2 linked regions of the Rhodoligotrophos defluvii genome follow. Each later gene encodes a partner of the first gene's protein in a complex. Links are inferred from orthologs where the notes say so. Each region holds a gene or a part of one and is shown on either strand. Other genes may lie near its edges.

What was found.
Region 2: the proteins of eno (region 1) and E4P09_RS15680 are in contact, whole or in part, in a solved structure (PDB 2FYM), measured with the Escherichia coli proteins. The link is inferred for Rhodoligotrophos defluvii from one-to-one orthologs.

What each region holds. Positions count from the first base shown.
Region 1 is NZ_SZZM01000007.1:177,428-181,972, forward strand. The notes cover bases 252-3,230. They hold eno (phosphopyruvate hydratase), read left to right. Parts: upstream 252-1,091; coding sequence 1,092-2,369; downstream 2,370-3,230. Other genes in these bases: E4P09_RS23380 (DUF1835 domain-containing protein), read right to left, coding at 252-864; E4P09_RS23390 (hypothetical protein), read right to left, coding at 2,373-3,230. Also shown: more of E4P09_RS23380, read right to left, coding at 1-251; more of E4P09_RS23390, read right to left, coding at 3,231-3,236; E4P09_RS23395 (hypothetical protein), read right to left, coding at 3,583-4,104; E4P09_RS23400 (FtsB family cell division protein), read left to right, coding at 4,374-4,545. UniProt on the Escherichia coli protein: Catalyzes the reversible conversion of 2-phosphoglycerate (2-PG) into phosphoenolpyruvate (PEP). It is essential for the degradation of carbohydrates via glycolysis.
Region 2 is NZ_SZZM01000003.1:293,470-298,057, reverse strand. Bases 1-3,398 are described here. They hold E4P09_RS15680 (Rne/Rng family ribonuclease), read right to left. Parts: upstream 3,090-3,398; coding sequence 201-3,089; downstream 1-200. Other genes in these bases: E4P09_RS15685 (M48 family metalloprotease), read right to left, coding at 1-17. Also shown: E4P09_RS15675 (N-acetylmuramoyl-L-alanine amidase), read left to right, coding at 3,811-4,588. UniProt on the Escherichia coli protein: Endoribonuclease that plays a central role in RNA processing and decay. Required for the maturation of 5S and 16S rRNAs and the majority of tRNAs. Also involved in the degradation of most mRNAs.

The sequences.
Region 1 (4,545 bases):
CAGATAAGCCTCGATCCTTTCCGGATCTGGCGCCTGCGGAACCAGGAGCTCCGGGGTGAAACTTTCCGCGACCTCACAGTGGATGTCGCGGAAGCGCTCGGGCAGGCCGCTCACCAGCGGCTCGGGCGCGAAGGCCAGCTCGTCGAGCCGCCGCCAGAAACTCCAATCTCCCAGGAAAACCGCCTGCTCGCTGCGCTGGTTGTCAGCAAAAAGCTCGTTCGGCGTGGCATACCCCTCGGCCAGAGCCTGCAGCAGGCGCCGTTCGGTGCGGCTCAACCCGTCATAGGCGCCGGGCAGCTCTTCGATGGCCCGGATCATGGCCGAGCGCAGGAACGGAAAACGCGCCAGATCGGGGTCGGTGGACAGCGCGGCCCACGCCTCGGGCGTGGCGGCGCAATAGGCGGTCCACACCTGGCTTCCGATCTCGAAGTCGATCTCGGTCAAGGTGCGCTTGGCGCCGGCGAAGCGGATGATGGAATCGGGCGCATGGCGGCCGAGATAGTCATTGGCCTGCACCAGGTGAACGTTGGTCACGGCGCCGTTGCGGTTCAAGGCGTCCAGCGTCTGGAACAGTTGCAGCTGGTCATAGAGGTCATGCTCGAACCACAGCTCGACCGGCTGGCCGGGGGTGATTGCATCGATCTGCTGGCGGCGGGCGGCAAATTCGTCCTCGATCTCGTGCCGGGGTACGGCGAACGCTTCGCTGAGGAAGGCCGCGCGGATCTCGTCCAGCGTCGCAAGATCGCTGGTCAGCGGCACCGGGCCGTCGACCAGGGTATCACGCCACGGAACGATCGTGGTGGAGAGCCCGGCAGTCTTCAACGTATCGGCGACCATGTCACCATTGGTGATGATCAATGTCATTCAGCATACCTCACTGTCACTCCCAGCCGCGCGACTGTGGGCCCAGAATGCGACGATTCCTGGGCTCGTCGCCCCGGAATCGGCAATTGCTGGTCACTCGTGACAGCCGTCGGTGTATAGGCGTGGGGCAGGGTGCGCCCAAGCGCCTTCGCGGTGGCCACTTCCACGACAAGCCGTGGCCGGTTATAGAACCACCGCCCGTGCCATTCCCAAGAAGTGGAGCCCCTATGACCGCCATTGTCGACATTACTGCGCGCGAGATCCTGGACAGCCGTGGAAATCCTACGGTCGAGGTTGATGTGGTTCTTGAGGATGGCTCCTTCGGCCGCGCCGCGGTCCCGTCGGGCGCGTCCACAGGCGCGCACGAGGCGGTCGAGCTGCGCGATGGGGATGCGACCCGCTATGGCGGCAAGGGCGTGACCAAGGCGGTGGCGGCGGTGAATGGCGAGATTTTCGAGGCGATTGCCAATTTCGATGCCGAGGACCAGGTCGATATCGACCGTACGCTCATCGAGCTGGACGGGACAGACAACAAGTCGCGGCTCGGCGCCAACGCCATTCTCGGCGTGTCGCTCGCGGTGGCGCAGGCAGCGGCGGATGCCAGCGGCTTGCCGCTCTATCGTTATGTGGGCGGCACCTCCGCCCGTGCACTCCCGGTGCCGATGATGAACATCCTCAACGGCGGGGCACATGCCGACAACCCGATCGATATCCAGGAATTCATGATCATGCCGGTCGGCAGCCCAAGCTTCGCGGAAGCGCTGCGGGTGGGTGCGGAGGTGTTCCATGCCCTGCGCAAGGAGCTCAAGGCGGCGGGTCACAATACGAATGTAGGGGATGAAGGCGGATTTGCCCCCAACCTGTCCTCGACCGACGAGGCTCTGGGTTTCATCATGCGGGCCATCGAGCTTGCGGGCTACACGGCCGGCGAGGACGTGTTCCTGGCGCTCGATTGCGCATCGACCGAGTTCTACAAGGACGGCCGCTATCACCTGGAAGGCGAGGGCAAGGTGCTGGATGCCGACGGCATGGCCGACTACCTGAACGACCTCGTGGCACGGTTCCCCATCATTTCGATCGAAGACGGCATGGCCGAGGACGATTGGGAGGGGTGGCAGGCCTTGACGGCACGGCTTGGCCAGCGGGTGCAGCTGGTGGGCGATGACCTGTTCGTGACCAACCCGGCCCGCCTGCGCGACGGCATCGCAGCGGGAGCCGCCAACGCCATTCTGGTGAAGGTCAACCAGATCGGCACGCTCACCGAGACCCTGGAGGCGGTGGAGGTGGCGCACAAGGCGGGCTACCGGGCCGTGATGTCGCACCGGTCGGGTGAGACCGAAGACAGCACCATCGCCGATCTGGCGGTTGCCACCAATTGCGGGCAGATCAAGACTGGCTCCCTTGCGCGCAGCGACCGTCTTGCCAAATACAACCAGCTCCTGCGCATCGAGCAGCAGCTGGGCACGGCGGCGAGCTACGCCGGCCGTTCGGTGCTCAAGGGGTGACCGTCACAGCAGGCGGTCCTGCTCTGGCGCTGTGACGTGTGGCCGCGGCTCGTCGTCATCTATGAAAGGGATCGGATCCGGCTCGACGGGATATCGCGGCGTCTCGCTCACGTAGTGGTTCAAGTCTGTCTTGAATTGATGGATGAGGCCGTCCATGGCGGTGCCATCGCCATTCGCCGCGCCGAAAACAACATCGTCGAGCCGGTGTAAGAGCCATAGTCTCCGGGCGTCGATGGCTTCGGCCGTCGGGATGCCTTTCGGCGGGTGCGCCGGCAGAAATCCACCCAGTCCCTCGACGAGCCATTCGGCGCGCGCCCCCAACTGATCGGCCACGAGCATTCGGTCAGCGTCAGGCAGCGGCATTCCGGCGAGCGTCTTCAGCTTCGCGAGCTCGTTGTCGATCATAAACTGGAACCTCACGAGGCTTTGGGCCAAGGCATCGGAGGTGCGCAGCGAATAGCTTTCGAAAGCAGGCTCCGGGGGAGGCGGTCGAAGATCGCTGTTCTGCTCAAGCAAGGCGTGGATCCATTCCGTTGGCTGGCCGCCCCGTCTGGTTCCGTCAAGCATCGGGTCGGAGCCGAGCGATCCGGAGACCCGCCCTGCGGGATCCGGAGTGCTGGTCCCGCTGCTGGCCTGGCTGAGTGTCGCGTATCCTTCAGAACCATAGGGCGATCCCGAGCGGCCAAGGCTCACAGCGTCATGGCTCAGACCACGCCACATAGGCTCGTTCGGACTGAAATGCCAGCTGCCGGTGCGGAGATCGGGCAGGTTATCGTAGAGACTGGCCAGTGAAGGCGAGCGCACGAGGCCGTCAGGGCCGCCATAGGTGTGGAGGGATATGCTGGGCGTGGAGATGCCGGCCAGCATATGACCATCGTCTCGCGCGCCAAACGGCTCGCCGCTTTCTAGAAATCGCGCCGTGAGTGCATTTGACGGCGAGGGCTCATACGGGGGTTCCAATATCTCCGCAGACGTGGTGAACCCGCAAAAGAGACGTCCAATGAACTTTGAGAACGAACCCACTGTGGATAACCCTGTTTCGGGATTGGCGCTCAGTGCCGCCGCGCTGCCGATCAGAAATCCGCGGCAGGTTAGAGACCGTCGCGCTTTATTGCAACCTTATGTTGCATAAAGCGGGCTCGGGCCTCTGGCCAACGCGATGCCAGCTCTTCAGCGCCGGCTGAAGCGGGGGGATCCGTGTGTCCGGCCCTATTCACGTCAGCCAGGAGGTTCCAGCCTGGTCGGACGCCGCGGCGGACTGGTGGTCCGGTGAATGCTGCTGGTCCGCGATGTGATGGCCGGACTGGTCTGGTTGCGCTGCCAGAGGCGCGCCCGTTGCCGCGCCTTCCACATGGTGGTGGGCGGACGCTGGCTCTGAGGGGCGGAGTTTCAATACGCCGCTTTCGGCCCATTCCCGCTTCTGGCTCTCGCTTAGAAAGGCGGTGATCGGAGCGGCGCGATAGTCATGGCGGTGAAGCCCAGAAAGGTCTTGAGGCGATGTGAATCGCGGATCGAAGTTCGTGCCGCTCATGTCGAAATGGGTACCTCCCAGATCAAGATGCGTGCCCTGAACCTCAAGGATGCTTTGTGCCTGATTGTGATTTCCTAAGTCCTTGCCGGCAGGTTGAAGGTTCCTGGGCAAGGGTATTGTGGGTAGGCCAAATGCACGATCGAGAAAACTGGCCCAATCTCTCGGAATTCCGCAACCTCTCTGTGTCAGGATCTGCTCCAGCATTCGAGCGCCTCATCTTGCTAAAATAATTAGAGCTGACGTCGCCCTGGTCGACAGCTTCTGAAGGTGACGTTTGATCGGCCGCCTGTGCTGCGGGGGTGTGACCCAAACCCAAATGGCACGTTGTCTGGAAAAGCTGACATGGAAAGGCAGCGCCGCTCGGGATTGCAACCCAAAATAGAATAAGCCGAGCGAAGTGGGCATTAAATATTGTTCACAAATTCTTAGCGCACTGAGCGCATAGTCGCCTCAGGCTGCCGTCCGGACATTCCATGCGTCTCAAATCGAAATCCGCTGTCGTCTTCATGTTCGCCGCCTTGGGTGCACTGGGCTATTTCACCTGGCACGGTCTCCATGGCAGCCGCGGGGTCGAGCGGGTCGCGGAATTGAAGCTCGAGGTGGGCCGGCTGAAGGAACAGCTCGCCGGGCTCAGGGAACAGCGTC
Region 2 (4,588 bases), on another replicon or contig:
CGATGCAGTAGAGCCATGAGCGCACCGTTGTCTGAAAGCTCACCGTTTGTCGTGAAATGCGGCAATACTGCGGCCCGTGGGGCACGCCGCTTCGGGCCTCGCGATCACATCTTTGCGCCACGCCCGACCGCCGCACCAGCGGCAACGGGAGGGGGACCGGTGTTTGCGTCCCCCTCACCAACTGCACCGCGCAATCCTGCTCAATGCCTGAACAGTCGCGCCCGCTGCCACCACCCGCGGCGCGCGGGGCGCTCCGGCTGGGGCTCCGGCGCCGCACTCACCTGAGCCACTTCAGGCTGGCGCGCCTCCTCGGCGTGTTCCGGTTCGGCCGGCACGGGCGTCAGGTCGTCGGTCGGCGCCGTGGATTCGGCCGGATGCGGCCCAACCGCTTCGCCATTCGATGGCCGCGCCACAGATGCTGGTGGTTCCTGTGGAGCCTCTGTCGGCGCCTCGCCGGCCGCCTCTGTCGGGACTGCCGTCTCGGTGATCTCCGGGCCCTTCACGGCTGGCTGCTCGGCGGCTTGCGCCGCCGGCTTGGCTTTGGCCTTGGCGCGGGGCCGCCGCCTCGGTTCCGCTTTCGCGCTGTCGACCGCCGCCTCCTGGGCTGCCGGCTCGGCCGTGGTCGCGGCCTCCTCGCCAGGCTGGGCGGCCTTGCGTGCACGGCTACGCCGTGGTCGCTTGGCCGGTGCTGGTGCCGCCTCCGGCGCGGCTTCCGCTAGAGCCTCGCCCGTGGGGGCCGGCGCCGCTGGAGCCAGCTCGGCCTCGGCGGTGCCGATTTCCAATTCGATCACGTCGGAGGCTTCGGGCGCCTCGAGCGGACCGCCGGCAACCGCATCGCTCAAGGCGACGGAGATGCCGTCATCATTCTCGTAGACGGGCTGCTCCCGTCCATGTCTGCCGCGATGGCGGTCCTCCGAACGGCGCTTCCGGTCGAATTTTTCGCGCGCGACCTGCGGTTCGGCCCCTGCCTCGAACTCGGGGATGAAAACGTCGCCGACCTCCGGCTGCGGTCCTGCGCCAGGATCGACCCAGCCGCCAGTGGCGGTTGCGCCATGCTCAGCCTCATGACCATGGCGCCGGCCGCCGCGCCGGCCCCGCCTGCGCCGACGGCGGCGGCCGCCTTCTTCGGCGTCATGGCCGTTGCGCTCGCGCCGGTGCTCGCCCGGGCCGCCGTGGGCCGCTTCGGCGGCCTCCACCTGCTCGGCCACCGCATCGGCCAGCTCTTCGTCTGCAACCGCCTCTTCCGGCGCCACCTCGGCAAAGGCGGTGTCGACCTGCACGGCGGCGGGCAACGGCCGGGTCGGCCGACCCTCTGCGCGCTCGACCTTGAAGTTCTCGTTGCGCAGGTCCGTGCTGGGCTCCAGATAGATCGAAGCTCTATAGGCCTGCTCGATCGTGAGCACGTTGTGCCGCTTCTGGTTGAGCAGATAGAAGGCGACCTGAGGATCGCAGCGGACCGTCACGTCCTCGGCCCGGCGCATCAGGTGCTCTTCAACGCCCCGCAACACCGACAGGGCACAGGATTCTATCGAGCGGACCACCCCGCGGCCAAGGCACGTGGGGCAGGACACGGTCGAGCCCTCAAGCATCCCGACCCGCAGCCGCTGCCGCGACATTTCCAGAAGCCCGAAATGGCTGATGCGGCCGACCTGAATGCGGGCGCGGTCGTTCTTCAGCGCCTCCTTCATGCGGCGCTCCACCGCACGATTGTTGCGCTTCTCCTCCATGTCGATGAAGTCGATGACGATCAGGCCGGCAAGATCGCGCAGGCGCAACTGCCGGGCGATTTCGTCGGCCGCTTCGAGATTGGTCTTGAGCGCCGTATCTTCGATATTGTGCTCGCGCGTGGACTTGCCCGAGTTCACGTCGATCGAGACCAGCGCCTCGGTCTGATTGATGACGATGTAGCCGCCGGAGCTCAAGGTGACGGTGGGTGAGAACAGGCCATCCAATTGGCTTTCGACCTGATACCGGCTGAACAGCGGCCGCGGCTCCTGATAGAGCTTCACATTGCGCGCATGGCTCGGCATGAGCATTTTCATGAACTCGCGCGCCTCGCGGTGGGCCGCCGCGCCTTCGACCAGGATCTGCTCCACATCCTTGGTGTAGAGGTCGCGAATCGCCCGCTTGATCAGGCTGCCTTCCTCGTAGATCAGCGTCGGCGCCGTGGATTTCAGCGTCAGGTCGCGAATGCTCTCCCACTGCCGCAGCAGATAATCGTAATCTCGCTTGATCTCCGCCTTGGTGCGGTTGGCACCGGCGGTGCGGACGATGACGCCCATGCCCTCCGGCACATCCATTTCCCGCGCCACTTCCTTCAGGCGCCGCCGGTCGTTGGCGTCCGTGATCTTGCGCGAAATTCCGCCGCCGCGCCCAGTGTTCGGCATCAGCACGCAGTAGCGTCCGGCAAGGGACAGATAGGTGGTCAGTGCCGCGCCCTTATTGCCGCGCTCTTCCTTCACCACCTGCACCAGCAGGATCTGCCGACGCTTGATCACCTCCTGAATCTTGTAGACGCGCTTCACATTGCGCTTGAAGCCGGAAGCCTCTTCCAGAGCATCGTCTGATCCGACGGAATCGACCGCCTGAGCTTCGGGATCTTCATCGATCTCCTCGACCGTCCCGCCGTTCGTTCGGCCGCTCTCTTCGCCGTCGGCCGCTGCGCGGCCGGCCTTGACGTCCGCGCCGTTGCCATTCATGGCCGATGCCGATGCGGCATCACCATTGGCGTGCTCCGTGCCGTTGCTGCCGGTGGGCCCGTCCTCGCTCGCCTTCTCGAAATCGTCGTCGGACGCGCGCTGGTTGCGGGATTCCTCCTTGAGCAGTGCCTGACGGTCGGCCACCGGAATCTGATAATAGTCGGGGTGGATTTCGCTGAAGGCAAGAAAGCCGTGGCGGTTGCCGCCGTAGTCGACGAAGGCCGCCTGCAGCGACGGTTCTACGCGCGTCACCTTGGCGAGATAGATATTGCCGCGGATTTGTTTTCGCGACGACGACTCGTAGTCGAATTCCTCAATCTTGTTCCCACGCAGCACGACCACCCGGGTCTCCTCCGGGTGCGCCGCGTCGATCAGCATAGTGCTTCCCATGTTTTTCTGTCTCCCACGCCCGCGCGGAATGCAATGCATAGCCGCCGGTCTGGCATGCGGCATCCAAAGCCGCGGCCATCACCGCCGGAACAGCGCGAGCGCATCGTGTTGTCCAGGAAGCAGGCGGGGTTTTGCAGTGCCGAAAGGGGGCGGACGGAACGCTGGAAACTCCGGAGAGCCTCTCTTCCAATGCGGGTCTGCCCAAACCAATCTCAGCCGACTTATGCAACAGCCTGTTCCGATTCAGTTCATATCGCTCCAAACCCATGGAGCAGCTTCAAAGTCCTCCTCTGCAGGACAAAGTCCCGCTGGAAGCAGGAGCATATGCAACCTGCAAGAGCAGGTCTGCAATTCGAACGGCCAGCCAGTCGGCTCAGAGCAATGCGACCAAAAGGCCAGCGCGTGAAAAAACTGCAGAGGCATCATACACCACAGTGATCCTGGCGCATAATGACCTCAGTGCCCTAATTAGCGGACATGGTCGAAGCTTGGCAAGTGCAGTTGCTGTTCCCAGGCACTTGGCCAAGGCTTGACCCACGTCGCGCGGCTCCCATACTCAATCTGGCTTCCAGCCGCGGGCCGGGGCAACGGAAAAGTCAGATTTTACGTAATCTTTAGTTAACTGCTCCCTCATAGTCTGCCATATGCACGGAACGGTTCGGGCGGCGGTGCCGGTTCCGGGCGTATGTGATGTTTCGGGTCGGCGAAAGGGCGCTGCGCAGTGAAACCGGGCAACCACGCACGGGTGTCGCGAAATCTGCGCGTCTGGATGTTCTTTTGCCTGCTAGCCACCTGTATTCCTACTCTTTTCCAGCAAGGTCCCGCGCCGGCCTTTGCCCAAGACGGCGCCAGCAGCAGGATTGAGGCGATCGGCGCCAGAGTCGCCGGCGACCAGCGCAAGACCCGCTTCGTGCTCGATCTCAGCCGGCCAGCCGCCTACACCGTCACCGTCGTGCCGGACCCGTTCCGGGTGGTCATCGACATGCGCGGGGTAATCTTCAGCCTCCCGGCCGGTATCGGCAAGCTGGGCCGCGGTCTCGTTCGCGAATATCGCTACGGCCGTTTCGACGGCGACAAGGCGCGCATCGTGATCGATACCAGCGCGCCGGTGCTGATCGACCGCACCTTCCTGGTCGAGCCTGCCGACGGCGGGCCGGCACGCATGGTCATCGACCTCATCGAAACAGATGTGGCCACCTACGCAAAAATCAAGGAACGGCTGGATCGCGAGCAAGCGAACGCGACGGCGCACATAGAACCGCGACGAGGGATCGGCGCCGATAGCCCGGGGGCCGATACAACGGGTTCTGAAGGAGCCGGCGCCGCTCCATCCCGCAGCATCGGCAAGCCACCGCTGCCCAAGCCCCGTCCGCAAAAAAAGTCGCTGCTGGCCGCATTGACTCCCTTGGATTTGGACAGCGACGCTGCCGTCGCGCCCGACGCGGCGAGGCCGGTGGTCAAGGACAATGCACGGGTGGAGCCGACCGCCGTGTTTTCCC